DNA from 3 places in the Streptomyces sp. TN58 genome. Region 3 is predicted to be linked to each of the others. Evidence: riboswitches for the same ligand, from Rfam matches in the RefSeq annotation. Region 3 holds a riboswitch; each other region holds the start of a gene.
The links. A riboswitch is a leader RNA that binds a small molecule or an ion and turns the genes downstream of it on or off. The one in region 3 is predicted to bind cyclic di-AMP.
Positions count from the first base shown of each region.

Region 1: another riboswitch for cyclic di-AMP. It lies ahead of BSL84_RS25140 (M23 family metallopeptidase); the one in region 3 lies ahead of BSL84_RS28490 (M23 family metallopeptidase).
Region 2: another riboswitch for cyclic di-AMP. It lies ahead of BSL84_RS13345 (transglycosylase family protein); the one in region 3 lies ahead of BSL84_RS28490 (M23 family metallopeptidase).

Region 1 is NZ_CP018870.1:5,509,103-5,518,676, reverse strand. It holds gene BSL84_RS25155 (bifunctional GNAT family N-acetyltransferase/acetate--CoA ligase family protein) at 1-283, opposite strand, end outside; gene BSL84_RS25150 (HPr family phosphocarrier protein) at 496-777, shown strand; gene BSL84_RS25145 (GntR family transcriptional regulator) at 1,025-1,699, opposite strand; gene BSL84_RS25140 (M23 family metallopeptidase) at 1,898-2,698, opposite strand; cyclic di-AMP (ydaO/yuaA leader) riboswitch at 2,711-2,870, opposite strand; gene BSL84_RS25135 (M16 family metallopeptidase) at 3,085-4,452, opposite strand; gene BSL84_RS25130 (M16 family metallopeptidase) at 4,473-5,849, opposite strand; gene BSL84_RS25125 (DNA gyrase/topoisomerase IV subunit A) at 6,090-8,546, shown strand; gene BSL84_RS25120 (restriction endonuclease) at 8,653-9,574, shown strand, end outside.
Region 2 is NZ_CP018870.1:2,938,355-2,947,928, forward strand. It holds gene eno (phosphopyruvate hydratase) at 1-1,286, opposite strand, end outside; gene BSL84_RS13345 (transglycosylase family protein) at 1,559-2,263, opposite strand; cyclic di-AMP (ydaO/yuaA leader) riboswitch at 2,267-2,437, opposite strand; gene BSL84_RS13350 (transglycosylase family protein) at 2,718-3,671, opposite strand; gene BSL84_RS13355 (cytochrome P450 family protein) at 3,847-5,124, opposite strand; gene BSL84_RS13360 (globin domain-containing protein) at 5,297-6,484, shown strand; gene BSL84_RS13365 (MazG family protein) at 6,528-7,592, opposite strand; gene BSL84_RS13370 (SurA N-terminal domain-containing protein) at 7,621-8,241, opposite strand; gene BSL84_RS13375 (protein kinase domain-containing protein) at 8,410-9,574, opposite strand, start outside.
Region 3 is NZ_CP018870.1:6,321,798-6,331,371, forward strand. It holds gene BSL84_RS28480 (aspartate aminotransferase family protein) at 1-22, shown strand, start outside; gene BSL84_RS28485 (tyrosine-protein phosphatase) at 67-858, opposite strand; cyclic di-AMP (ydaO/yuaA leader) riboswitch at 1,141-1,347, shown strand; gene BSL84_RS28490 (M23 family metallopeptidase) at 1,352-2,329, shown strand; gene BSL84_RS28495 (SGNH/GDSL hydrolase family protein) at 2,491-3,276, shown strand; gene BSL84_RS28500 (MBL fold metallo-hydrolase) at 3,398-4,639, shown strand; gene BSL84_RS28505 (sensor histidine kinase) at 4,882-6,639, shown strand; gene BSL84_RS28510 (roadblock/LC7 domain-containing protein) at 6,657-7,091, shown strand; gene BSL84_RS28515 (DUF742 domain-containing protein) at 7,088-7,519, shown strand; gene BSL84_RS28520 (GTP-binding protein) at 7,497-8,105, shown strand; gene BSL84_RS28525 (GAF domain-containing protein) at 8,105-8,650, shown strand; gene BSL84_RS28530 (MmcQ/YjbR family DNA-binding protein) at 8,759-9,121, shown strand; tRNA gene BSL84_RS28535 (tRNA-Pro) at 9,226-9,299, shown strand; gene BSL84_RS28540 (IS982 family transposase) at 9,479-9,574, shown strand, end outside.

The sequences.
Region 1 (9,574 bases), 810 kb from region 3:
GGACGGTGCCGATGAACTCCTCGCCGACGGTCGCGGCGAGGCCCACCCGGTCCACGTGGTCGTGGTGCGTGAAGCGGTGCACGTCGCGGGCGGAGAGCCGCGGGTAGGGCGCGAAGAAGCGGTAGTACTTCGACTCGTCCGAGACCTGCTCGTAGAAGCTGACGAGCCGGCCGGCGTCCTCGGTGGTGATGGGCCTGATCCGGGCGGTGCCGCCGTCGCGGAGGACGACGTCGGCTTCCCAGTGGGCCGGGTAGGACGGGTCCGACTCTATGGTCATGCGCATACCTTACGGCCGGACCGGGCGGGACCGGGCGCGACCGGACCGGGTGGGGCGGCGCTCGCGCGGCGCAGCGGGCAGGCCGGGACGAACCGGTGCAAGCTGGGAAGGCTCGCTCGGCGGCGGCAATCAGGAATGGAGACCGAGGGTCGGTCCGAGCAGTCGGGGCGCCGTGAGAGACTGGTCTAGACAACCGTAAGAACCTGAAGGGCATCACCATGGCAGAGCGCCGCGTCAACGTCGGCTGGGCCGAGGGCCTGCACGCTCGTCCCGCCTCGATCTTCGTCCGTGCGACGACCGCTTCCGGCGTCCCGGTGACCATCGCGAAGTCCGGCGGCGACCCCGTCAACGCCGCCTCCATGCTGGCGGTGCTGGGCCTGGGCGCCCAGGGCGGCGAGGAGATCGTCCTCGCCTCGGAGGCCGAGGGTGCGGAGGCCGCCCTGGACCGCCTCGCGAAGCTGGTCGCGGAGGGCCTCGAAGAGCTCCCCGAGACGGTCTGACCCTTCGGGTTCTCCCGCGGACACCAGCGGCGAAGCCGGTCCCCCTCGCGAGGGGGACCGGCTTCGGCGTTCGTACCGGAATTCAGGGGCGAATGCGGCCCGGGCGGCGCGGCCGGGCGGGGCGGCGCGCACGACACCGCACCACATCGCTCTACCGCCACCCGACAGGAATTCGACGCGGCGAATTCCCCGGCCATCACCGGCGGCCGCGAATTCCCGTCATTCCACCCTTTGTATACGGCTCCTGTTAATGCCGGCCGCCCGACATGTTTACGGCAGGTTGCGAAGTGCTCACCGGACGCCGCCTCGGCCGGTGAGCGGCGGCCGCGCGATCGGCGTGGACCGCGGCCAGGGTCCGCGCCCGGTCGGCGTCGCCGCGCGCCACCGCGTCGACGATCGCGCCGCGTTCCGCCCAGGACTCCGCGGGCCGGGCGGGCGCCTCCACCACGAACATCCATGCCAGCTTGCGCCGTGTCTGGGTGAGCAGCGCGATCAGTCCGGGGCTGCCGGAGGCCTGCGCGAGCGTCTCGTGGAACCAGCCCCCGAGCGCCCGCAGATCCTCGCCCTGGCCCCGCCTGGCCCGCTCCTGCCCCAGCCTGACCAGCCCCCGCAGCACTTTGAGGTGGGCGTCGGTGCGGCGCCGGGCCGCCCTGGACGCCGCCAGCGGCTCCAGGAGCACCCGCAGCTCCAGCAGGTCCGCCGCCTCCTGCGCGGTCGGTTCGGCCACACAGGCCCCGGCGTGGCGGCGCGTGGTCACGAAGCCCTCGGACTCCAGGGTCCGCAGCGCCTCGCGCACCGGCACCCGCGAGACCCCGTACCGCCGGGCCAGCACCTCCTCGGTGAGCCGGCCGCCCGGTTCGAACACCCCGGAGACGATGTCGTCGCGAATTGCAGTGCATACCGCGTGCGCAGGAATACGCAAGACCGAACCTCCGCCTATTTCCGACCGCCATCCCCGTGCGCAGCCGCGCACACCTGACCCTATTGCAGCACAGCAAGATTTCGAGAACGGACGGAATTCCGAAACATTGCGCCGGAACGCGAAAAACACGAAGACCCCGGCTCGGGAGGCGGGGTCTTCGTGAAGGTGCGCGCGGTACCCGGTGGGCCGCTCAGCGGGTCAGAGGCTGACGCCGTGCGAGCGCAGGTACGCGATCGGGTCGATGTCCGAGCCGTACTGCGAGCCGGTGCGGGCCTCGAAGTGCAGGTGCGGGCCGCTGGAGTTGCCGGTGGAGCCCGACAGGCCGATCTGCTGGCCCGGGGTGACCTGCTGGCCGACGGAGACGCTCAGCGAGGACAGGTGGCCGTACTGCGTGAACGTGCCGTCGTTGTGCTTGATGACGACGTTGTTGCCGTACGCGCCACCCCAGCCGGCCTCGACGACGGTGCCGAAGCCCACCGCGTGGACCGAGGTGCCGGAGGCGGCGTGGAAGTCGATGCCGGTGTGGCTGCCGGAGGACCACATGCCGCCGCCCGCCTTGTACTGCGTGCTGACGTAGGAGCCGTCCAGCGGGGAGACGAAGGTGTTGAGGCGCTTGCGCTCCTCCTCGCGGGCGGCGCGCTCGGCGGCCTCGCGCTCGGCCTTCGCCTTCGCCTCGGCGAGGCGCTTGGCCTCGGCGGCCTTCTGCTTGGCGTCGGCCTCGGCCTGGGCCTTGGCGGCGGCGTGCTCGGCGGCGCGCTGCTGGGCCTCCGCCTGGTCCTGGATGTCGCCCGCGAGGTCCTCGGCGACGACGACGGCACCCAGCCCGTTCTCCGGGGCGGAGCTGCTGTGGTTGTCGGCGGCGAAGGCCGGGGCGGCGAGCGAGCCGACCACACCCGTGGTGGCGATCGCGGCGATACCGGCGTAGCCGGCGGTCTTCTTGCTCAGGCGGCTGGAACCACGGTGCTTGCCGGTACCAGCGGGACGACTGCCAAACGCCATGAAGGGTTTGATCCTTTCCTTCCTTCTCGCCTACCGGGTTAGCTGACGGGTTCGGAGCAGGAAGGTCTCCTACGGGCCTCCTCTTGCGAGGGGGTCCGATTCACCCCAGGGACTGATGTGGGTCCCCGGCTCCCCAGGCTCGCGCCTGACGGGGACTCGGCGATCGCTGTCCGGTGCCGCGGGTGCGGCGGGCACAACTGACGGACAGCACGGATGACGCTAGGCGGATCATCAGTCAATCGCCAAACAGACGCGCCTTTTTGTTGCGTACGCCACACCGCATACAAGCAACCTCACCATCAAACGGACAAAAGAGGCTCCGGCGGAAAACCGCCGGAGCCTCTTGGACAGAGCGTCAGTTGCCCGTCATCCGGGCACCCGCGACGTCAGTTGGGGACCACCGTGACCTCACCGATCCCGAGGGCCCGCACGGGCTCCTCGATCACCGAGGCGTCGCCCACCAGGATCGTGACGAGCCGGTCCGCCGGGAACGCCTTCACGACGGCCGTGGTGGCCTCCACCGTGCCGGTCTCGGCCAACTGCGCGTACAGCTGCGCCTGGTAGTCGTCCGGCAGCTCCTGCTCGACCTGGTCGGCCAGCGTGCCGGCCACCGAGGCCGCCGTCTCGAACTTCAGCGGGGCCACGCCCACCAGGTTCTGCACGGCCACATCGCGCTCGGCGTCGGTCAGGCCGCCCTCCGCGAGGGTGCGCAGCACCTTCCAGAGGTCCTCCAGCGCCGGCCCGGTGTTGGGGGTGTCCACCGAGCCGCTGATGGCGAGCATGGAGGCGCCCTTGCCGTCGGCCGTGGAGCGCAGCACCTGGCCGAAGGCGCGCACGCCGTAGGTGTACCCCTTCTCCTCGCGCAGCACCTTGTCCAGGCGGGAGGTCAGGGTGCCGCCCAGGCAGTAGGTGCCCAGCACCTGGGCCGCCCAGACCCGGTCGTGCCGGTCCGTCCCGATGCGCCCGATCAGCAGCTGCGTCTGGACCGCCCCCGGCCGGTCGACGATGACCACGCGGCCGGTGTCGTCGGCGGTCACGGGGGGCACGGGGCGCGCCTCGGCGGTGTCGCCGGTCCAGGCGCCGAGGGTGTCCGCGAGCACGGCGTCCAGGTCGATGCCGGTCAGGTCGCCGACGACCACCGCGGTGGCGGTGGCGGGGCGTACGTGGGCCTCGTAGAAGGCGCGTACGGCGGCGGCGTCGATCCGGGCGACCGTCTCCTCGGTGCCCTGGCGCGGCCGGGACATCCGCAGGGACGCCGGGAAGAGCTCCTTGGAGAGCTGCTTGGCGGCGCGGCGCTGGGGGTTGGCCAGCTCGTGCGGGATCTCGTCGAGCCGGTTGCGGACCAGCCGGTCGACCTCGGCGTCGGCGAAGGCGGGGGCGCGCAGCGCCTCGGCGAGCAGGCTCAGCGCCTTGGCCAGCCGGGAGGCGGGCACCTCCAGGGAGACCCGCAGGCCCGGGTGGTCGGCGTGCGCGTCGAGGGTGGCTCCGCAGCGCTCCAGCTCGGCCGCGAACTCCTCGGCGGAGTGCTTGTCGGTGCCCTCCGACAGGGCGCGCGCCATGATGGTCGCCACGCCGTCCAGGCCCTCGGGCTCGGCGTCGAGGGGCGCGGCGAGGTTCACCTCGACCGCGACGACCTGCTGGCCCGGCCGGTGGCAGCGCAGCAGGGTCAGCCCGTTGGGCAGCGTCGAGCGCTCGGGCGCCGGGAAGGCCCACGGCTGCGGCTCGCCGGCCTGCGGGCGCGGGTGGAAGGTCATCGTGACGGCTGCGGTGTCGCTCACTGCTCCGCCCCCTCGTTCTCGTCGCTGCCGGCGTTCTCTTCGCCCTCTCCGCCCTCCGCGCCCTCGGCCGCGTCCGCCGCCAGGGGCTCGTAGACGAGCACCACGCGGTTGTCGGGACGCAGTCGGGCCGCGGCGACGGCCTGCACCTCCTCGGCGGTGACGTCGAGGACCCGCTGTACGGCGGTGAGCGCCAGCTGCGGGTCGCCGAACAGCACCGCGTACCGGCACAGTTCGTCGGCGCGGCCGGCCACCGTGCTCAGCCGGTCCAGCCACTCGCGCTCCAGCTGCGCCTGGGCGCGCTCCATCTCCTCCGCGGTCGGGCCCTCGGCGGCGAACCGGGCCAGCTCCTCGTCGACGGCCGCCTCGATGGCGGGGATCTCGACCCCGCTGGAGGTCTTGACGTCCAGCCAGCCCAGCGACGGCGCCCCGGCCAGGCGCAGCACGCCGAAGCCCGCCGCGACGGCCGTCTGGTCCCGGCGTACCAGGCGGTTGTGCAGCAGCGAGGACTCGCCGCCGCCGAGGATGGTGAGCGCCACGTCCGCGGCGTCGCACTCGCGGGTGCCGTCGTGCGGCAGGCGGTAGGCGGCCATCAGCGCCCGCGCCGGGACGTCCTCGACGATCTCCTCGCGCAGCTGCTCCCCGATGATGTCGGGCAGCGAGCCGTCGCGGGGCGGCTGCTTGCCGTCGTGGGAGGGGATGGTGCCGAAGTACTTCTCGATCCAGGCGAGCGTCTGCTCGGGGTCGATGTCGCCGACGACCGACAGCACCGCGTTGTTGGGCGCGTAGTACGTACGGAAGAAGGTGCGCGCGTCCTCCAGGGACGCGGCGTCCAGGTCGGCCATGGAGCCGATCGGCGTGTGGTGGTACGGGTGGCCCTCGGGGTAGGCCAGGGCGGTCAGCCGCTCGAAGGCGGTGCCGTACGGGACGTTGTCGTAGCGCTGGCGGCGCTCGTTCTTGACGACGTCGCGCTGGTTCTCCATGGACTCCTCGTCCAGGGCGGCCAGCAGCGAGCCCATCCGGTCCGCCTCCAGCCAGAGCGCGAGCTCCAGCTGGTGGGTCGGCATCGTCTCGAAGTAGTTGGTGCGCTCGAAGCTGGTGGTGCCGTTGAGGGAGCCGCCGGCACCCTGGACCAGCTCGAAGTGGCCGTTGCCCGGTACGCTCGCCGAACCCTGGAACATCAGGTGCTCGAAGAGGTGAGCCAGGCCGGTACGCCCCTTGACTTCGTGGCGCGAGCCGACGTCGTACCAGAGGCAGACCGCGGCGACCGGGGTCAGGTGGTCCTCGGACAGCACCACGCGCAGGCCGTTGGCCAGCCGGTGCTCGGTCGCTGTCAGGCCGCCGGAGCCGGCCTGGGCTGTGGCCGTGTGACCCATGGGCATGTGGTCCCTTCGATCGCGATGCAGAGATTTCCGTCAGACCTGCCACTGTATGCAAGCGCGTCGGCCACCGGATAAGTTCCCGGGCCAGACCTGGGTCGGAGTCGGCGTTGTCGGCCCCCCGGGCCACAATGGTCGGCGTCGTACCCCTGCCGACAGCGGCAGGACCCAGCCAGACCCCCGCCAGACCAGCCAGACACCCAGCACATACATTCTTGGTTAAGGAGCCGCGCAGCGATGGCCCGCCGCAGCACGAAGACCCCGCCGCCGGAGGATTTCGAGGAGAAGATCCTCGACATCGACGTCGTCGACGAAATGCAGGGCTCCTTCCTCGAGTACGCGTACTCGGTGATCTACTCCCGTGCCCTGCCCGACGCCCGGGACGGCATGAAGCCGGTGCACCGCCGCATCGTCTACCAGATGAACGAGATGGGCCTGCGCCCCGACCGCGGGTACGTCAAGTGCGCCCGCGTCGTCGGCGAGGTGATGGGCAAGCTCCACCCGCACGGCGACGCGTCGATCTACGACGCCCTCGTGCGCATGGCGCAGCCCTTCTCGATGCGGCTGCCGCTCGTCGACGGCCACGGCAACTTCGGCTCGCTCGGCAACGACGACCCGCCGGCCGCGATGCGCTACACCGAGTGCCGCATGGCCGACGCCACGTCCCTGATGACGGAGTCGATCGACGAGGACACCGTCGACTTCACCGCCAATTACGACGGCCAGGAGCGGGAGCCGGTGGCGCTGCCCGCCGCCTACCCGAACCTGCTGGTCAACGGCGCGTCCGGAATCGCGGTCGGCATGGCCACGAACATGCCCCCGCACAACCTCGGCGAGGTCATCGCGGCCGCCCGCCACCTGATCCGCCATCCGCACGCGGACCTGGAGGCGCTGATGCGCTTCGTACCGGGTCCCGACCTGCCGACGGGCGGCCGGATCGTCGGGCTCTCGGGCATCAAGGACGCCTACGAGAACGGCCGCGGATCCTTCAAGATCCGCGCGACGGTGGCCGTGGAGAACGTCACGGCCCGCCGCAAGGGTCTGGTCGTCACCGAACTGCCCTTCACGGTCGGCCCCGAGAAGGTCATCGCGAAGATCAAGGACCTGGTCGGCTCCAAGAAGCTCCAGGGCATCGCCGACGTCAAGGACCTCACCGACCGCGCCCACGGCCTGCGCCTGGTCATCGAGATCAAGAACGGCTTCCACCCGGAGGCCGTTCTGGAGCAGCTCTACAAGCTGACGCCGATGGAGGAGTCCTTCGGCATCAACAACGTGGCGCTGGTGGACGGGCAGCCGCTCACCCTCGGCCTCAAGGAGCTGCTGGAGGTCTACCTCGACCACCGCTTCGAGGTCGTCCGGCGGCGCAGCGAGTTCCGCCGCACCAAGCGCCGGGACCGGCTGCACCTCGTCGAGGGCCTGCTGGTGGCCCTGATCGACATCGACGAGGTCATCCGCCTCATCCGCGACAGCGAGAACTCCGCCCAGGCCAAGGCCCGGCTCATGGAGCGGTTCTCGCTGAGCGAGACCCAGACCCAGTACATCCTGGACACCCCGCTGCGCCGGCTCACCAAGTTCGACCGCCTGGAGCTGGAGTCCGAGCGCGACCGGCTGACGGGCGAGATCGACGAGCTGACCGGGATCCTGGAGTCCGACAACGAGCTGCGCAAGCTGGTCTCCGCGGAACTGGCCGCCGTCGCGAAGAAGTTCGGCACCGAGCGCCGTACGGTCCTGCTGGAGTCGGCGGGCACCGCGGTCGCGGCCGTGCCGCTGGAGGTCGCGGACGACCCGTGCCGGGTGCTGCTGTCCTCGACGGGCCTGCTGGCCCGTACGGCGAACGGCGAGCCGCTGCCGCAGGACGAGGGCGGCTCCCGGGCGAGGCACGACCTGATCGTCTCGCAGGTCGCCGCGACCGCGCGGGCCGACGTCGGCGTGGTCACCTCCGCCGGCCGGCTGCTGCGGCTCCCGGTGATCGACCTGCCGCAGCTGCCGGACACGCACGCCGCGCCGAACCTCGCGGGCGGCGCGCCGGTCTCGGAGTTCCTCTCCGGGCTGGAGGCGGACGAGAAGGTGGTCTGCCTGACCTCGCTGGACGAGTCCTCGCAGGGGCTCGCACTGGGCACCGAGCAGGGCGTGGTCAAGCGCGTCGTGCCGGACTACCCGGCGAACAAGGACGAGCTGGAGGTCATCACCCTCAAGGACGGTGACCGGATCGTCGGCGCGGTCGAGCTGCGCACGGGCGAGGAGGACCTGGTCTTCATCACCGACGACGCCCAGCTGCTGCGCTACCCGGCGGGCCAGGTGCGTCCGCAGGGCCGCCCGGCGGGCGGTATGGCGGGCGTCAAGCTCTCCCAGGACGCCAAGGTGATCCACTTCTCGGCGGTCGACCCGGGGCGGGACGCCGTGGTGTTCACGGTGGCCGGCTCGCACGGGACCCTGGACGACTCGATGCTGTCGGGGAAGCTGACCCCCTTCGACCAGTACCCGCGCAAGGGCCGTGCCACCGGCGGCGTGCGCTGCCAGCGGTTCCTGAAGGGCGAGGACCTGCTGGTGCTGGCCTGGGCCGGCGCCGCCCCCGCCCGCGCGGCGGCGGCCAACGGCGCTCCGGCCGAGCTGCCGGCGGCGGACCCGCGCCGGGACGGTTCTGGGGCGCCCCTGCCGTCGGCGGTGGCGGCGCTGGCGGGACCGGCGCTGTAGGAGGTTGCGACCATTCGGGTGGTACGTCCGGGGGACGTACCACCCGAATGGCGACTAGTGTTTTCCCTCTTGGCACTGTCGGGTGGGGCGGGAGAACACAGAGCTGATGAGTCGTCGGTCGGGCGGTTTGATCGGGGACTGGGCCGAGGCCCAGCGCCGGATGCAGCAGACACAGCTGATCCAGCACCGCGAGGCGGAACGCCGGCAGCGGGCGTACGAACGAGAGGCGGCCCGCAGCCACCGCCAGCACCGGGAGGCCGAGGCGCGGCGGCGCACCGCAGAGATCGACGCCGAGGTGGCCGCTCTGCAAGGCCTGCTGGTGGAGGGCTGCCGGGCGCCGGCGTTCCGGACGTCCGCCCTGGTCCGGTCCGAGCAGCTGGAGCCGTTCAACCCGGGATCCCTGGCACAGCCCGTGCCGATGCCCCGCATCGAGCAGTTCCAGCACCAGAGCAGCGGCTGGACGCTCGGCTCGGCCAACCGGGCGCAGGCCGAGCGGGAGGCGCACGCCCGGTACACCCAGGCCTGGCAGGCCGCGACCGCCGCCGAGGCGCAACGGCAGCAGCAACTGGCGGCGTATCGCCAGCAGTACGACCAGTGGGCGGCTCAGCAGCTCGCCGGAATCCGCGCGCACAACGACGGCCTCGCCGAGCTGGCCCGCGCGCTGCGTGCGGGCGAAGCGGAGGCGGTGGTCGAGTACTTCTCGGCCGCGCTGTACACCTCCACGGCCTGGCCCGAGGTGCTGCCGCGCCAGGTGGCGGCGGCGTACGACCCGGCCAGGCGCGAGCTGGTCCTGGACTGGGAGCTGCCGTCCTACACGGTGGTTCCGGAGGCCCGTTCGGTGCAGTACCTGCCGAGCACGGACCAGGACAAGGTGAAGCCCCGCCCGGTCACCGAGCGGCGGGCGCTGTACCGGGACCTGCTGGCGCAGTCCATGCTGCTGGTGGTGCGTGAGATGTACGCGGCGGACGAGTTCGGCGTGCTGGACTCGGTCGTGGTGAACGGCTTCGTCGACTGTCCCGATCCGGTGA
Region 2 (9,574 bases), 3.4 Mb from region 3:
TAGCCCTTGAAGCGCGGGAAGGCGCTGCGGCCCGCGTACACCGCGGCGTCGTCGAGGATCTCCTCGATGCGCAGCAGCTGGTTGTACTTGGCGACGCGGTCCGAGCGGGCCGGGGCGCCGGTCTTGATCTGGCCGCAGTTCACGGCGACGGCGAGGTCGGCGATGGTGACGTCCTCGGTCTCGCCGGAGCGGTGGGACATCATGCACTTGAAGCCGTTGCGCTGGGCCATCTCGACGGCGTCGAGGGTCTCGGTCAGCGAACCGATCTGGTTCACCTTCACGAGCAGGGCGTTCGCGGAGCCCTCCTCGATGCCGCGGGCCAGGCGCTCGGGGTTGGTGACGAAGAGGTCGTCGCCGACGATCTGGACCTTGGCGCCGAGGCGGTCGGTGATGGTCTTCCAGCCGGCCCAGTCGTCCTCGAACAGCGGGTCCTCGATGGAGACGAGCGGGTACGCCTCGACGAGCTCGGCGTAGTAGTCGGTCATCTCGGCGGCCGAGCGGGACTGGCCCTCGAACTCGTACTTGCCGTCCTTGTAGAACTCGGACGCGGCGACGTCGAGCGCGAGCGCGATGTCCTTGCCCGGGGTGTAGCCGGCCTGCTTGATCGCCTCGATGATGAGGTCGAGCGCGGCGCGGTTGGACTCCAGGTTCGGGGCGAAGCCGCCCTCGTCACCGAGGCCGGTGGACAGGCCCTTGGTGTGCAGGACCTTCTTGAGGGTGTGGTAGACCTCGGCACCCCAGCGCAGCGCCTCGGAGAAGGACTCCGCGCCGATCGGGGCGATCATGAACTCCTGGATGTCGACGTTGGAGTCGGCGTGCGACCCACCGTTGAGGATGTTCATCATCGGAACGGGCAGCAGGTGCGCGTTCGGACCGCCGAGGTAGCGGAAGAGGGGGAGGTCCGAGGCCTCGGACGCGGCGTGGGCGACGGCGAGCGAGACGCCGAGGATGGCGTTGGCGCCGAGCGAGCCCTTGTTGTCGGTGGCGTCCAGGTCGAACATGGCCTGGTCGATCAGGCGCTGCTCGGTGGCGTCGTAGCCGACGAGCTCCGGGCCGATCTGCTCGATGACGGCGAGGACGGCCTTCTCGACACCCTTGCCCATGTAACGGTTGGGGTCACCGTCACGGAGCTCGATGGCCTCGAAGGCACCGGTGGAGGCGCCGGACGGAACGGCAGCACGGCCGGTGCTGCCGTCGTCGAGGCCCACCTCGACCTCGACCGTGGGGTTGCCTCGGGAGTCCAGGATTTCCCGGGCTACGACGACGTCGATGGACGGCACGAGCATCTCCTTCTGGGATGTGACGCTGGGTGTGCGGTGGCGTCAGGCCGTGGGATGGCCTGGCCGACTAGAGCCTAACCGGATCCGGGCACTCGCCCTGCCGACCGCCCGGGTCCTGGGACGAAAAAGGGCCCGAATACCCCTCTTCCCGGACATAGAGCCCTGGATGACGGGGGTTCCGCTGCCGCACACACCGCCGCCCGGCGCGTGGGGGGAGGGGCGCCGGGCGGTGGGAATTATGCGCGTTGTGTACGCTTTCGCGGCTCTCGCCGCGGTGGTCAGCTGAGCTTCAGCTTCTGCCCCGGGTAGATGAGGTCGGCGTCCGAGACGATGTCCTTGTTCAGCTCGAACAGCTGCTGCCAGCCGCCCTTGACGCCGTTGGCCTCGGCGATGGTGCCCAGGGTGTCGCCGGGCTTGACCTCGTACGAGCCGTTGCCGGTCTTCGGCGCGGCCGGGGCCGGGGTGCGCTCGGAGCGGGTGACCGGGGCCTCGGCGCGCTTGGTCTCCTTCTTCGGCGCGGCCTTGGTCTCGGTCTTCCTGGTCTCGGTCTTCTTCGTCTCGGCCTTCGGCTTGGTCGAGGCCGGGGTCTCGGAGGAGCCGCCGGTGTACGAGGAGTTCGACAGGCCCTTGCCGCAGTGCGGCCAGGCGCCCTTGCCCTGCTTCTTCAGGACCTTCTCGGCCACGGCTATCTGCTGCGCCTTCGAGGCCTGGTTGGCCTGCGCGGCGTACGACTTGCCACCGAAGGCCGCCCACGTGGAGGACGAGAACTGCAGCCCGCCGTAGTAGCCGTTGCCGGTGTTGATGGACCAGTTGCCACCGGACTCGCACTGCGCGACCTTGTCCCACTCGGACGCGGTGGCGGCGCTGGCGGCGCCCGCGGTCATCAGCGGGGCGGCGACGGCCACGCCGGCGACACCGGCGAGCGTGACGATGCGGACGGCCTTGGAGCCGCGACGGTGCTTGCCCTTGCCGGAAAGCAGCATGAGGTTTCTCCTCACCGACGCCTACGAGGTGAGCTGTCGGGTTCGGGCCTGTGAGTGCCCGGCGATGCGACTGGCGCACCGCTTAACCCCAAGCCGGTTGCGTGACCGTCTCTCAACGGCCGCTCGCGGCACCTACCTTGGTTCCCCCGCTCCTGCCTTCGGCGCTTGACGCGACGACTGTTCCCCCCGTCCGCCGGCAGGACTCGGCGATGCGGTCGAAGGAGCTCGCGGTGGCGAGCGATTCAGAAGGTAGACACAGCTCTCCCCGATGTTCAACGAGGAACATCGGGGAGAAAGGGCCCCTACTTGCGCTCTGCGAAGTGGTGTTTGCGCAGGTGAGACCGGGGTTTGCGGAAGCCCCCGGGCGGGACACGCCAGTTGACCCGAAGAGACACATGTCTCACTTGCAGAAAACCGACAATCAATGTCTTTCCGGGCGAACCAACTGTCCTTATTACGTGGTTAGATCCAGGTTCTGACCGGGCTTGATCAGGTTGGCGTCCTCGCCGATGACCTGCTCGTTGGCCGCGTAGAGGCCGCTCCAGCCGCCCTTCACACCCTTGGCGACCGCGATGGTCGCCAGGCTGTCGCCCGCCTGCACGGTGTAGACGGGGTCCGACGCGGCGTCAGCGGGGGCGCCCTCCTCGGGGGACGGCGCGCCACGGTGCTTGCCGCTGCCCTCGGCCGGGGTGGCACCCGGGGTCGCGGGGGTCTCCGGCGTCGCGGGGGCCGTCGGCTCGGTCGGGGACGGGCTCGGCGTCGCCGGCGGGGTGGTGGGCGCCGTCGGGTCCGCCGGGTCCGTCGGGAGGACCGGGGTCGTCGGGTCGGCGGGGCTCACCGGCGGGGTCGTCGGGTCGGTCGGGGCGACCGGGGTGCCCGGGTCGGCCGGAGGCGTCGTGGGGACGTCGGGCGCGGGCATGACGGGCAGTCCGAGGGACGGCGCGTCGGGGATCAGGAAGGGGGTGCCCGAGGGGCTGGGGGTCTCCGCGGTCGAGAGCCCGAAGTCCGTCGCCGGCTTGCCGCCCGTGGTGGAGGGCACGGCGTCGTCGGGGCGGGACGGCGCGGGGCCGACCGCGGTGGGGCTGCCGGGCAGACCGGGGTCCACGACCGCGGCCGGACCCTGCTGGTCCAGGCCGGCGGAGGCGGCGCACAGCGGCCAGGCCTGCGGCCCCTGGGAGGCCAGCACGCGCTCGGCCACCGCTATCTGCTGCGAGCGGCTGGCGAGGTCGGCCCGCTCGGCGAAGTCCAGACCGCCGGCGTTCTGCCACTGCTCCTGGGTGAACTGGAGGCCGCCGTACGCACCACTGCCGAAGTTGGCGCTCCACGAGCCGCCGCTCTCGCACTCGGCCACCTTGTCCCAGGTGGCGGTGTCGGCAGCGGTGGCGCTGGTGGCGGCGAGCAGCGGCATGGCCAGCGCTGAGCCAGTGACTCCGGCTGTGACTACCAGCGCGGGGACCTGGCGGGGTCGTCTGTGACGGCCGTTCCCGGAGAGCATGAGGGATCACCTTTCGCATAACAGCCTGGTAACGGCAGAACCTAGCGGCCTTCGAACGATTGTCACAAGTTCAAGCGGAATCTGACTTTTAATCAGATCCCGCGCAAGTGTTTTGAACTGTGAAGCGAACGGGAAGGGTGCGCAGCCCTCGCATGATCAAACCCCCACGCCAGCGCAGGTCTTGGGATGGAACGGCAAGTTCCAGATCGGGAAGGCGGGTCAGCAGGGTCGCCAGGGCGGTCTGCCCTTCGAGCCGGGCCAGCGGCGCGCCCAGGCAGTAGTGGATGCCGTGCCCGTACCCGAGGTGCTGGTTGTCGGTCCTGGAGAGGTCGAGGGCGTCCGGGTCGGCAAACCGCTCGGGGTCCCGGTCGGCGGCGGCGAGGACGACCAGGACCGGATCGCCGGTCTCGACGCGCTCGCCGCCGAGGGTCAGCGGTTCGGTGGCGAAACGCCACGTCGCGAGCTCAACGGGGCCGTCGTAGCGCAGGAGTTCCTCGACGCCGGTGGCCAGCAGTCCGCTCTCCCCGGCGGCCAGGGAGCTCTGCAGGCGCTCGCGCTGGGCGGGGTTCATGAAGAGGGAGTGGAGGCCGTTGCCGATCAGGTTCACGGTCGTCTCGAAGCCGGCGAAGAGCAGGATGAAGGCCATCGCGGTGGCCTCGCCCTCGGTCAGATGGTCGCCGTGGTCGCTCGCCCGGATGAGGTCGGAGATCAGGTCGTCACCCAGATCATCCCTTTTACGGTGGATGAGTTCGCCGAGATAGGTCCGCATCTGCTTCACCGACCGCGCGACCCCGCCCCGCGGACCTCCGCCGTGGCGGATCATCATCCCGGCCCAGTCGCGGAAGTCGTCCTGGTCCTCGCGCGGTACTCCGAGCATCTCGCAGATGGCGTAGATGGGAAGCGGGAACGCGAACTCGTGGATGAGGTCCGCCTCCCCCCTCCCCGCGAACCCGTCGATCAGGTGGTCGGTGAGCGCCTGCACCCGCGGGGCGAACTCGGCGACCCTGCGCGGGGTGAACGCCTTCGACACCAGACGCCGCAGCCGGGTGTGGTCCGGCGGGTCGATGTTCAGCAGATGCGTCATCAGCTCCGCCTTGCGCTCCCCCGGGATCCCGGTCTTGCCCTTGGCGTGCGCGGGCTCCGCGTGGTGCGCCGGATTCTTGCTGAGCCGCTGGTCGGCGAGGGCCTGGCGGGCGTCCGCGTAACGGGTGACGAGCCAGGCCTCGACCCCGCTGGGGAGCTTCGTACGGTGCACCGGGGAGTGCTCGCGCAGCCATGCGTAGGCCGGGTAGGGGTCGGTCGCGAACTCCCACGTGAAGAGTTCGGGCACCGGGCCGACGGAGGGAGTGGACGACTGATCGCGCATGTCCCCGACAGTAGCCGCCGCGCACCGGCGGTCCGGCGCGGGCCGCGGGCCGCCATCCCATATGACTGCTTCGCCGAGGCTGTCCGTAGATCGGACGGTGCTTGACCTCGGCCCGCCCGCGACTTCTACTTTCGGTCGTGTGGACGTGAGGATCTTGAAAAGCAGTTTCGCGGTGGTGGAGAGACGGGCCGAACACGCCGTCAAGTTCTTCTACTCGCACCTGTTCTGGCACAACCCCGGAGTCCGGGACCTCTTCCCGGCCTCCTCCGAGGACATGGAACGCCAGCGGGACCGGCTCTTCGCCGCGCTCACCCACGTCATCTCCCGGCTCGGCGACGACGAGACCCTCCGCCCCTACCTGCGCGACCTGGGCCGCGACCACCGCAAGTTCCTGGTCCGCCCCGAGCACTACGCGGTCGTCGGCTCCAGCCTGCTCGCCGCGCTCGCCGAGACCTCCGGCGAGGCCTGGACCCCGCAGGTGGAGAAGGCCTGGACCGAGGCGTACCAGGTGATCGCCGACGCCATGCTCGCCGGGGCGGACGCGAGCGAGGACCCTCCGTGGTGGGACGCGGAGGTCGTGCGCCACCTCCAGTACGGGCAGGACATCGGCGTGGTGACCCTGCGGCCGCACACCGCCTTCCCCTATCTCCCCGGCCAGTACACGAGCGTGAGCACCGCCCGCGTCCCCAGGACCTGGCGGACCTACTCCATAGGCAACGCGCCCCGCCCCGACGGCACCGTCGACCTGCACGTCAGCCGGATCGACCGCGGCCGGCTCAGCACCGCCCTGGTCCGCGAGACCCGGCCGGGCGACGTGCTGCGCCTCGGCGCCGCCGGCGGGCAGCTGACCTTCCGCCGCTCCGACCGCCCGGTCAGCCTGATCGCCGCCGGCACCGGCTGGGCCCCGATCCGGGCCCTGCTGGAGGAGCTCGCGGCCCGGCCGCCCGAGCAGGACGTACGGCTCTTCGTGGTGGCCCGGGACGGCGCGCACCTCTACGACCGGCCGCTCATCGACGCGTACGGCGCATCCTGCGGCTGGCTCGACGTCACCTACATCACCCCAGCCCCCGGCCGGCACCGCAACGAGGCCACCGAACGGCTCGCGACCGCCCTCGGCACCCGGGGCCTGTGGCCCGACCAGGACGTCTACCTCAGCGGGCCGGGGCCGTTCGTCGACGAGACCGCGCACCTCCTGGAAGGGCTCGGCGCCCTTCCCGGCCGCCTCTTCCACGACCGCGTACCCGGCGCGGGCGGCGAGCACGGGCAGGGCGGCCGCCCGCTGGGCTTCGCCGAGTGGCTGCTGAACCGCCCGGCGCCGCACTGGCACGACCCCTCGGCCCGCGCCCCGAGGGAGTACTGAGGGCGCGGGGGCCGAGGCCCGGGGCCCGCGACCCGGGGGCGGCCTACTCCGTGGGGGTTCCTACACCCTCGGCGGCCCGGATCGCGTCGCGGTAGACGCGGGCCGCCGCGCGCAGCGCGGTCTCGGGGTCGACCCCCTCCGCCTCGGCGCGCGCCGCCAGTTCCAGCAGTTCGTAGCCGATGCCGTCGCCGCGGGGCAGTTCCACGGCCACCCCGCCCGTACGGGCCCGGCCCGCGAGCTTGGCCGCGAGCGCCAGGCCCGGCTGGCCCACCGGGATGCCGTCGGTGACCGACTCCCGCTGCTTCTCGACCGCCTTGGTGCGCTGCCAGTGCGCGTGCACGTCCTCCGGGGTCTCGGCGGCCGCGTCGCCGAAGACGTGCGGGTGCCGGTGGATCAGCTTCTGCACGAGGGCTCCGGCCACGTCGTCGATGGAGAAGGCCCCCAGGCCCTCGCCGTCGGAGCCGCCGTCCTCCTCCCCCTCGTCCTCGGAGCCCTCGTCCTCGCGGACGGGGACGCCCTCCTCGGCGATCCGGGCGTGGAAGACCACCTGGAGCAGGACGTCGCCGAGCTCTTCGCGCAGTTCCTCCCGGTCGCCGTCCTCGATCGCCTCGACGAGTTCGTACGCCTCCTCGATCGCGTACTTGGCCAGGCCGCGGTGGGTCTGCCGGGAGGTCCACGGGCACTCCCGCCGGACCCGGTCCATCACCTGGACCAGGTCGAGCAGGCGGGCGCCCGGCAGGTCGTAGGAGCCGGGCAGCAGCTCCAGGTCGGGCATGGCGACCCGGCCGGAGCCGGCCAGCCGGGCCAGGCCGTCGGTGAGCCGCTGATCGCCCTCCCCGGCCGGGAGCACCACGACCGTGCGGCCGCCCGCGCAGTCCTCGACCAGCTCGTGCGCGTCGGGGACCGTGTACTCGACCTCGACGCCCGCCTCCCGCAGGTACGGCAGCTGCGGGTGGCCGGGGTCGGCGCACAGCACCCGGTCCGCGGCGTGCAGGATCTGCCACGCCGGCCAGGACAGCACGCCGGGGGCGACCCGGTGGCTGGTGGTCAGCAGGACGATACGGCCGGTGGGCTCGGGGGCGGCGGTGGGCCGGGAGTGCTCGGTCACCCTCCGAACCTACCTCCGCCGCGGGGCGTCAGGCTCCGGCGGGTGCCTGCTCGGGGCGGGTCCGCTGGGTGATCCAGGGGGTCTCCACCGGGCCCAGTCCGACCTGCTGCGCGTCCCAGGCCCCGTAGCGCGGGTTGACCTCGATGTGGAGGGCCTCCGACGCCTTCGCCAGCGGCTCGATGATCTTGTCCTCGCCGTAGCGCTCGCTCAGCTTGCCGAGCAGCAGCTGGAAGCGCACCTCCTCGTCGATCTGCCCGGCGGCGAGCGGGACACGGCCCTGGAGGGCGGCCTGCTCCAGCTCCGCCGCGCCCCTGCCGCCCTCCTGGGCCCTGCGGGCCTCCTCGACCTCCTTGGTGGAGACCGAGATGCCGGCGTCCTTCGCGGCCCGCTCCAGCACCCGGAGCTGGATCATCTTGCCGAGTTTGATCCGGTCCAGCTGAGGGGTGTTGGAGATGAGGGTCGCGGCGTGCTCGGAACGGTTCTGCGCGGCGCGGACCTCGCCCACCTGGGCCTGGACCGCGGAGGTGGTGATGCGTTCGCCGCCGACGACGGCCGCGGTGCCGGGCCGGGTCTCGCCCGAGCAGGCGGACAGCAGGGGCGCCGCCACGAGCAGGGCGGCGGAGACGGAGAGCGCAGTGCGACGGTGCAAAGGAGCCTCCAGGGCCGGGAGATTGTGCGTCGGTGCACAAGGGCCGTGCGGTGATCGATGGTATGCAGTAAGGGTGGCCCGGGCCACCGGTTCGACCAACGATTCACGGGGTGTCGGGGGCACGTTTCGTGCCCGCCCGCGTGCCGTCTCACCGCCGAGCCGGGCCCGTCAGCGGACCTGGCTCAGCCACTGCAGGGTGCGGCGTATCTCGGCCGGGAAGGGGTGGGTCGGGCCATGCAGCCGCTCCGCGTCGAACAGCAGCCGGGCCAGGGCGTCGTGGGCCGCCGGGCGGTCGCCGAGGGAGAGCAGCAGGTGCGCGATCCGGCGGCGGATCTCCAGGGGCAGGGCCTGGTCCGGGTTGGCGTAGCGGTTCTCGAAGTACGGGAGCAGCGAGCGGTACTCCGCCAGGGCGGCGGCCGGCTCGCCGAGCTGTTCCAGGCACTGTGCCGCGTCGTAGCGGAACCGCAGGGACTGCGGGTCGCCGGCCGGGAACTCCTCCGCCAGGCGGCGCAGTTCGGGCAGGGCGCGGCGGTACTGGCCGTCGTCCATCAGGGTGGCCGCGTACTGCTTGCGCAGGGAACGGACCACCGGTGAGTGCTCGCCGTGCTCGGCGGCCGCCGCCGGGAGGATCCCGCCGAGGATGTCCACGGCCTGGGTGAGCCGGCCCTGGTCCAGGAGCGTGCGGGCCTGGTCCACGGCGCCCGGGATGTCGGGCTTCTGCGGCGCCGACACCGGCGCGGGGGTGTGCGTGGGCGTCGGCGCGGACGTCGGCGGCACGGGGGTGCCCGTCGGCGTGGAGGCCGGCGCGGTCGGCGGCGGGGTGCTCGGACGCGGCGGGATCACCGCGGCCCGGTCCGGCCAGGGGGCCTGGGGGCGGACGAAGGGCCGGGTCGGGTCCAGCGGGCGGGCCGGGCCGCGGCCGTCGCGGGCCGGCAGCAGCGGGGCGAGGGCCTCGTACACCTCCTGCGCCGAGGACGGCCGGTCCTGCGGGTCCTTGGCGAGGAGGCGCATCAGCAGCGCCTCCAGCTCCTGCGGGACCTCCGGGCGCTGCGGGCGGACCGGGACCGGGGCCTCGTACAGGTGGCGGTGGAGCACGCCCAGGGCGGTGGACCCGGCGAAGGGGACGTTGCCGCTGAGCAGTTCGTACAGGAGCACGCCGAGCGCGTACAGGTCGGTGTACGGGCCCACCGCGCCGCTCATCGCCTGCTCGGGCGCCATGTACGCGGGACTGCCGATCGGCGTGCCGGTGCTGGTGAGGCGGGTGGTGTCGGTGTCCATCACGGAGGCCACGCCGAGGTCGAGGACCAGGACGGTGCCGTCCGGGCGGACCATC
Region 3 (9,574 bases):
GCAGGCCGTCGCGGCGCGCTGACGGCCTGCCTCGCGGGTGTCCGGCGGTGTGCACCGCCGGGCGGATCAGACCAGCAGCCGGTCCCGGAGCCGGTCGAGGGTCCCGGGCGCCAGCCCCAGGCCCTGCGCCAGGTACCGCTCCACCCCGCCCCAGACCTCGTCGATGGTGTCGAAGGCGGCGATCAGGTACTCGGCGCGGGCGTCGAAGAGCGGCGCGAGCAGCTCCATCACCTCGGGCGAGCGGGCCTCGGCCGAGGCGGAGCCGCGGCGGATCCGGTAGCGGCGGTGTGGGGCGTTGGACTCCAGGTAGTCCGCCACGATCGCCTCGCGTTCGACGCCGACCGCGAGCAGGGTGACGGCGACGGAGAGCCCCGCCCTGTCCTTGCCGGCCGCGCAGTGCAGGAGGGCGGGAACGCTGTCCTCGGCGATGGCGTGCAGAAGGCGGCTGTGCTCGGCGGTGCGGTCGCGGACGATCCGGCGGTAGGAGTCCGACATCCGGGCCGCCGCCCTGCCGTCGCCCAGGACGGAGCGGAGCTGTTCGAGGTCGCCGTCGCGGACCAGCCGCCAGAACTCCCGGCCGTCCGCCGGGTCCGAGAGCGGGATGTTGACGTTCCGTACGCCGGGCAGGTCGACGTCCGGGCCCTCCAGCGCGTGGTCGGCGCCGTTGCGGAAGTCGAAGACGGTGTGCAGGCCGAGCGAAGCGAGGAATTCTGCATCGGTTTCGGTGGCATGCGCGAGATGTCCGCTTCGGAAGAGTCGTCCCGTCCCGACCGTTCGTCCATCAGAAGTGGGCAATCCGCCTACATCGCGGAAATTGCGCACTCCGGTCAGCTCCGGCTCCTGTGTCTGCTGGGTCAAGGGAACTCCTCCGCCTGGTGTGGGGCCTCTGTCCGAATTGAGCTACTTGGCGCCAACTTGCAATAACCGGAGGCGAGATCGGGCGCGTCCGGGGTGAGCCAGATCATACGGTGACCGTGAGTGCCTGATCGCCGAGGCCGAATGGCCCGGCGGGGGCGGCTGTTGGCTCGGCGGAATGGACAGAGGGTGACCGGAATTCCGGCGGTCCCTCATACCTGTGAATCCGTCAGGGAATTCGCGGCTTGTTCGGCATGCCCGCAAGGGATTACCTTCGCGATCGATCCGGGTGGATCGCCGAATCCTGCCGCCGCCCGGAAACCGCACCCGAACCATTTCGCGCGGCAGGAGCGGGGGAACCAGGTAAGCCGCTGTTCCGGAGATCCTTTTCCGGTACGGCTCGGGGTGAAGCCGCACATGTCCCGTACACGTGCGGCCGGACATCTCCAGTCCGAACCCGACAGCTCACCTCGCAGGCGCCGGAGAGGAATGCGCCATGCCTGCAAAGGGTAAGCACCGCCGTCCCAAGTCCCTTTCGCTTTCCCGCGGATTCGCGGTCGCAGGCACCGGCGGCGCGGCCCTCGCCCTGCCGCTGACGGTCGCCGCAGGCGCCAACGCGGCCGTCGCCCCGGCGGCGGCACCCGCCGTCGCCCCCGCGGTGGCTCCGCAGGCGCCCGCCGCCCTCCAGGCCGCACCCGCCGCTCCCGCGGCCGCCGTGCAGGCCGCGCCGAGCGTCTACACAGTCGTCCCCGGCGACTGCCTCTCCCGGATCGCCGCCGAGCGCAACCTCTCCGGCGGCTGGCAGCGGTTGTACGCCGACAACCGCGAGGCGGTCGGCGCCGACCCGGACCTGGTCCACCCCGGCCTGAAGCTGACCCTCGGAGCCCGCGGCCAGGCCGCCGCCCCGGTCCAGGCCGTCCCCGCGCCGCGCACCGCCCCCGAGGCCGCGCCGAAGGCGGCCCCGAAGGCGCCGAAGCCGGCCAAGCGCGCCGCCGCCCCCCAGACGCGGCAGGAGTCCGCCCCCGAGGCCCCCGCCCAGGCCCCCGCGCCCGCCGCGCAGCCAGCCGCCGCCGGATTCGTGGCCCCGGTCGGCGGTGGCGTCTCCACCCAGTACAAGGTCGCGGGTGCCATGTGGTCGTCGGGCTACCACACCGGCGTCGACTTCATCGCCGCCATGGGCACCAGCGTCAAGGCCGTCGGTGCCGGCACCGTCGTCTCCGCCGGCTGGAGCGGCTCGTACGGCAACGAGGTCGTCATCCGGCACGCGGACGGCAAGTACTCGCAGTACGCCCACCTCTCCCAGCTCTCCGTCTCCTCCGGCCAGAGCGTCACCGCCGGGCAGAGCATCGGCCTCTCCGGCTCCACCGGCAACTCGACCGGCCCGCACCTGCACTTCGAGATCCGCACCAGCCCGTCCTACGGCTCGGACCTGGATCCCATCGCCTACCTCCGCTCGAAGGGCGCCAGCCTCTGACGGCACCGCCGGCGGAGCACGACGCGCGTGGGGCCGGGACCCGAGGGGGGCCCCGGCCCCACGCGTACTTATTCCTTATGCCCGGCGTGGTACAGATCACGGCCCGTCAACCCCTCATTACGTTGGCGTAGGTTGCTTGCGGGAGTGAAGGATGGGTTCTCGTGGCAGCGACGACGACGAAACTCAAGACCATCGGCTCGTACGCGGCGATCGGGGACAGCTTCACAGAGGGCGTGGGGGACCCGGGGCCTGGGGATTCTTTTCTCGGCTGGGCGGACCGGCTCGCCGTGCTCCTGGCCGATCAGCGCGACGAGCACGACTTCCGGTACGCGAACCTCGCGGTGCGGGGCAAGCTCCTCGACCAGATCGTGGCCGACCAGGTGCCGAGGGCCAAGGCCCTCGCCCCCGACCTGGTCACCTTCTGCGCGGGCGGCAACGACATCATCCGGCCCGGCAGTGACCCGGACGACGTGGCAGAGCGGTTCGAGGCGGCCGTGGCCGACCTCACCGGAGCCGTCGGCCACGTCATGATCACCACCGGGTTCGACACCCGGGGCGTGCCCGTCCTCAAGCACCTCCGCGGCAAGGTCGCGACGTACAGCGCCCACGTGCGTGCCATCGCCGACCGGTACGACTGCCCGGTCCTCGACCTCTGGTCGCTGAAATCCGTACAGGACCGGCGCGCCTGGGACGCGGACCGGCTGCACCTCTCGCCCGAGGGGCACACCCGCGTCGCACTGCGCGCCGCGCAGGTGCTCGGCCTGGAGGTGCCCGCCGACCCCGACCAGCCGTGGCCGCAGCTGCGCCCGCGCGGCTCGGTGGACGTGACCCGCGACAACATCCAGTGGGCCCGCGAGTACCTGGTGCCGTGGATCGGCCGCCGGCTGCGCGGCGAGTCCTCCGGTGATCACGTCGAGGCGAAGCGGCCGGACCTGCTGCCGCTGTAGCGGCCCGGACGCGGGGGACGGGGGCGGACGGGAGCGGCGGGCGGAATCCTCAGGGGCCGGTGAGCGTTGGGATGGTCGTGGCCAGACGACCGCACCGACCCCACCGCTCCCTGGAGGCGCTTTGACCGGCTCCCGCCCCCTCCGTCCGCGCCTGCGCGCCCTGCGGCCCGAAGCCTTCGGCGCGGACCCGTCCGGCGCCCGGCTGGAGCGGATCCGCCGCTCGCCGAACTTCGCCGACGGCGTCTTCCAGAACCCGGTCGGGGCCCGGAACAGGCCCTCGGGGTCGATGACGGAGTTCGCGAAGATCTACTTCCACCGCGAGCAGCGCATCCGGCGCAGCCCGGGAGCCCCGATCCCGGTGCACCCCACGACCCTCGCCGACCTGGCCAAACCGCCGGCCGGCGGACTGCGCCTGACCTGGATGGGGCACTCCAGCGTGCTCGCGGAGATCGACGGGCACCGGGTGCTGTTCGACCCGGTGTGGGGCGAGCGCTGCTCACCCTTCCCCTTCGCCGGCCCCAAGCGGCTGCACCCCGTACCGGTACCGCTGGCCGCGCTGGGCGAGGTCGACGTCGTCGTCATCTCGCACGACCACTACGACCACCTGGACCTGCCGACGATCAAGGCGCTGGCCGGTACGGCCACGGTCTTCGCCGTACCGCTCGGAGTCGGCGCGCACCTGGAGCGCTGGGGCGTCCCGGCCGACCGGCTGCGCGAGCTCGACTGGAACGAATCGACGAGCATTGCCGGGCTGTCCCTGACGGCGACCCCCGCCCGGCACTTCTGCGGCCGCGGCCTGCGCAACCAGCAGCACACCCTGTGGGCCTCCTGGGTGGTCGCGGGCGAGGAGCACCGGATCTACCACAGCGGGGACACCGGCTACTTCCCCGGCTTCGCGGAGATCGGCGCCGCACACGGCCCCTTCGACGCGACGATGATCCAGATCGGTGCCTATTCGGAGTACTGGCCCGACATCCACATGACCCCCGAGGAGGGCATGCGCGCCCACCTCGACCTCCAGGGCGGCGCCGCGCACGGCACCATGCTGCCGATCCACTGGGGCACCTTCAACCTGGCACCGCACCCGTGGGACGAGCCCGGCGAAGGCACCCTGGCCGCCGCCCGGGGGGCCGGCGCGGCCGTGGCACTCCCGATCCCGGGCCAGCCGTTCGAGCCGGGGACCGAGGGCGCGCCCGCCGAAGCGTGGTGGCGTCCGTTCGTGGCAGGGGCGGCGCAGGCCGGACCCGTGGACGGCCCCGCGGCCGTGCCCGCACACGAGGCGGGCGGGGCGGCGGCGACTGCGGCCCGCGTGGTGTCGTCGGCCGCCGACGGCCAGGAGGAGCCGGAGTCCGTCGGCTCCTGAGCGCACCAGCGGGCCCCCTGGCCCGAGACGGGCGCCGAGAGGGGCGGCGCCGGGCGGCCCCAGCTGGCTGACCGGCGCATTCGGGCTGCTGTGCGAGCGCTCCGTCGGGAGCGGGAAGCACCCCCGCGAAGTTCGCCAACTGGCAGTCCGCGGCGGGATGACGGGGTCTAGCGTGGGTATTCGGTGATCAACACCGGGCCCCGGGAACCCTGGGGGCCGGGCCCCACGTACCGAGGACGCCGATGTCCGGACCCCGCGCCGCCCGCCACGCCCCGTCGAGACACGCCGTCACCGGTCCCGCCCGGCAGATACGCCCCCAGCTGGTACGAGCCGCCCTCCTGCCCACGCTCGCCGCCGCGCTCAGCGGCGCCGCCGCGGTGATCTTCACTCTTCAGCTCGGCGGCGGGGCCGGCGACCGCGACGCCCGGCTGTGGCCGGTGCTCACAGGCTGCGCCCTGCTCACGGCCGGCGCGCTGGCCGCCGCCCTGCTCGGCGCGCAGCGCGCGGCCAAGGCCGTACGCGACCGGTGCGAGGCGCTGCGCCGCTCCAGTGTGCGCGGCCGCCAGGAGCTGCGGACGGCCGCCGAACGGCTGGAGCGGGGCGAGACCCCGCCCCGGCCGGTCCGTGGCGGGCCGAACGCGCCGCTCACCGGCGCGGACCCGGCCAGCGTGGACGAGTTCTGGCTGCTCTCCCAGGAGCTGCGCGGTGCCCGCGAACAGGCACACACGGCCCTGGTACGGCTCGCCGGACCGGTCACCCCGTCCGACAGCGAGCGCAAGGTCGAGGTCTTCGCCAACCTCGCGCGCCGGCTCCAGTCCCTCGTCCACCGCGAGATCTCGCTGCTGGACGACCTGGAGGACACGGTCGAGGACCCGGACCTGCTCAAGGAGCTCTTCCACGTCGACCACCTCGCCACCCGCATCCGCCGCCACGCCGAGAACCTCGCGGTGCTGGGCGGTGCGGCGTCCCGCCGGCAGTGGACCAGGCCGGTCGACCTGAGCGAGGTGCTCCGCTCCTCGGTGGCGGAGGTCGAGCAGTACACCCGGGTCAAGGTCGTGCCGCCGGCGGGCGGCAGCGTCCGCGGACACGCCGTCGCGGACGTCGTGCACCTGCTGGCCGAACTCGTCGAGAACGCCACGGTGTTCTCCCCTCCCGACACCGACGTGGTGCTGCGGGCCGAGCGGGTCACCGCGGGGATCGCGGTGGAGGTGGAGGACCGGGGACTGGGCATGCCCGCCGAGGAGCAGCACCGGATGAACGCCCTGCTCGCGGAACCCGACCAGGCCGGCGTCCGCAGCCTGCTCGCGGACGGCCGGATCGGCCTGTACGTCGTCTCGGCGCTGGCCCGCCGGCACGGGATCGCCGTCGAACTCAAGTCGAACATCTACGGCGGCGTCCTCGCGGTGCTGGTGCTGCCGCAGGACCTGCTGGGCGCGGAGGCGGCCGAGGGCTCGCGGGTGACACCGCCGCTGGAACCGGCACGAGTGCCGATGCCGACGGTGCCGGTGCATGCCGTGCCCACGGCTGCTGTGCCCACGCCCGAGGTGCCGGTGCAGGCGGTGCCCGTGCCGCGCGGGGCGGAGGCCCCGCCCACCATCCCCGCCCCCCGCCCCGAGCCGCAACCGGGATGGCCCGCCTTCGCGCCGGCCCCGTCGGGCATGCCCGCCGGGGCGCCGGCGGCGTGGTCCGCACCCGGTGCGGGGACCCCGCCCGAGGCGGGGGCCGCACCGCAGGACACGTGGGCGCCCGGGCCGGAGGCCGCGCCCAGGAGCGGGTGGACGGCCGGGCAGGGGCTCGCGACGGGGGAGGAGCACGGCGGCGCCGCGGAAGAGAAGCCGGTGCTGCCGCGGCGCCGGGCCCAGTCGCACCTCGCACCCCAACTGCGTGACGCACCTCCGCCGCGGCCCTCCGCCGACCCCGACCGACCCGTACACGACCCCGGCCTCATGGCCGCCTTCCAGCGGGGCTACGGCCTCGCGCAGTCGGAGAACCAGGCATGACCAAGGAGCACACCACCATGGGCGGCGAAGTGGCGACGGAGGCCGGCAGCCGGCTCTCGGATCTCGACTGGCTGCTGAGCGGCCTGGTCCAACGCGTGCCGTACACCCGCAGCGCCGTACTCCTCACCGCCGACGGGCTCGTGAGCTGCGTACACGGCCTGGACCACGACAGCGCCGACCACCTGGCGGCCCTCGCCTGCGGCCTCTACTCCCTCGGACGCAGCGCCGGGGCCCGCTTCGGCGATGGCGCCGAAGTCCGGCAGGTCGTCGTCGAACTCGACACCGCGCTCCTCTTCGTGTCCGCCGCCGGATCCGGTACCTGCCTGGCAGTCCTGGCCGACCGGGAGGCCGACGCGGGCGTGCTCGGGTACGAGATGGCGGTGCTGGTCAAGAGCGTCCGGCCGTACCTCTCCGCGGCGCCCCGACGGCCCGCCGCGAACGTGGAGCGATGAGGGCCCGCGGCAGCGGGGCGCACGGCGGGTACGGCGCGTACGGCAAGGGGCGGGACACACCGTGGCGCGACGGCTCGGCGGGGCGGGTGACGCGTCCGTACACCGCCAGCGGCGGCCGCACCAGACCCGCCGTCGCGCTCGACCTGCTGACCCGCATGACCGCGACGGGTGTGCGCCCGCGCGTCCCGCTCGGGGCCGAGCACACCCTCGCGCTGCGGCTGTGCGCCGGCACCGCCGCGATCACCGTCGCCGAGCTGGCCGGGCAGCTGCGGCTCCCGGCCGCCGTGGTGAAGGTGCTGCTGTCCGACCTTATGGAATACGGAGCCGTCATGGCCCAGTCCCCGCGGTTCCCGGGCGGCGGCTCGTACGCCGCCGACGACCAGTCCCTCCTCCTGGCGGTGCTCGATGGCCTACGCCGACGGCTGTGACGTCCCCGCCACCCTGAAGATCCTGGTCGCGGGGGGTTTCGGGGCGGGCAAGACCACCTTCGTCGGCGCGGTGAGCGAGATCGAGCCGCTGAGCACGGAGGAACGGCTCAGCGACCTCGGCGCGGGCTACGACCGGCTGCACGGAGTCGAGGCCAAGACCACGACGACCGTCGCGCTCGACTTCGGCCGGATCACCCTGGACGACCGGCATGTGCTCTACCTCTTCGGCACGCCCGGCCAGCACCGCTTCTGGTTCCTGTGGGAGGAACTGTGCGCGGGCGCGCTCGGAGCCGTGGTGCTCGCGGACACCCGCCGCCTCGCGGACTGCTTCCCGGCCGTGGACTTCTTCGAGCGGCGCGGCATCGCCTTCGTCGTCGCCGTCAACGAGTTCGACGGCTGCCCCCGCTACCCGACCGAGGAGGTCCGGGAGGCGGTGGGACTGGGGCCCGAGGTGCCCGTCGTACGGTGCGACGCGCGCCTGACCGGCTCCGGGACGGTGACGCTGGCCGCCCTGGTCCGTCACCTGCTGTACCTGTCGTCGGCGTCAACGCCGGAGTCATCCTCAACGGAGTCGGGGGAAACGTGATGGCCGCCTACGAATCGACCGGACACCTGCTGCTCACGCCCATGGACCGGGAGGCGCCCGCCCGCGCCCTGCGGTTACGCGAGCTGGGGCTGGGGGAGCGGGCGGACACCGAACTGGACGCCTTCGCGCGACGCGTGGCGGACGTCCTCGACGCGCCCTACGCGGGCGTGAACTTCGTCGGCGAGGAACGCCAGTTCTTCGCCGGCCTGCACCGGACACCCGGCGCCCGGGAGAGCGGCTACCCGGCCCGGGCCCTGGCCCGCGACCACGGCTACTGCCCGCACGTGGTCGTACGCAGGCACGCGCTGGTCCTGGAAGACGTACGGGACTTCGCCCGGTTCGCCGGGAACGCGGTGGTGGACGGGAGCGGGGTCCGGTCCTACCTGGGAGCGCCGCTGACCGACCGGCGCGGGATCGTACTGGGCACGGTGTGCGCGGTGGACGTGGTGCCGCGGCGGTGGGGGACGGAGGGGCTCGCCACCGCCAAGGGGCTGGCGGCCGAGCTGGTGGCCCTGCTGCACGAGCGGGAGGACCGGCGTGCGTGAGGGGCCGTGCCGGCGGCGGGGGCTACGCTCGCCGGACGAGGGCCGCCGGGGACCGCAGAACCGGAACCGGAACCCGAGGCCGGAAGCCGGAGAACAGGAGGGCCGGGGATGGCCGCCACCGTGCAGGACGTCCGCCTGATCGCACTGTCCCTCCCGGACAGCAGCGAAAAACCGGCCTGGGGCATGCCGGCCTTCCGGGTGGGCGGCAAGATCTTCGCCGCGCTCGGCGACGACGACACCTCGATCGGGGTGAAGTGCCCCCGGGAGGACCGGGCCGAGCTGATCGCGGCGGAACCGGAGAAGTTCTTCCTGCGCGCCGGCCACGACGACAACTACGCGTGGATCCGGGTACGTCTGGCGGCGGTGCGCGACGAGGCGGAACTGCGCGCCATCCTGGTGGACTCCTGGCTCCAGGCGGCCCCGAAACGCCTGGTCGCCGCCCACCCGGAGCTGGCCGCAGGACCCGGCTGACCTGCCGGAGGCCCGACGGCGGAAAGGCGCGCGCGACCACCCACGGAAATGCGGTATCGTTCTCATGCGCGTTCGGCCGGGGGAAACCCCAGGTCAGCGGGCATCGGGACGTGGCGCAGCTTGGTAGCGCACTTGACTGGGGGTCAAGGGGTCGCAGGTTCAAATCCTGTCGTCCCGACTGTGCGGAAACGCAGGTCGGAGGCCGTTCTCTCGTGATCGAGAGGACGGCCTTCCGCGTGTCCGGGCCGGACGCGCCCAGGCAGACGGGGGCGGCGGTCGCCGCCCCCGTCACCTTCCCCTAGACGAGTAAGTCCGAAGTTTTCGGGCGCATGAAGCGAGGGTCTCGTTGATCCGTTTGTGACGACAGATCTCGAAACCCTCGCGACTGCACTGTACGTGAGGATTGATGACTCTCTGGCAGGAACGCGGCGATGGGGCCGTCCGCCGAGGCTG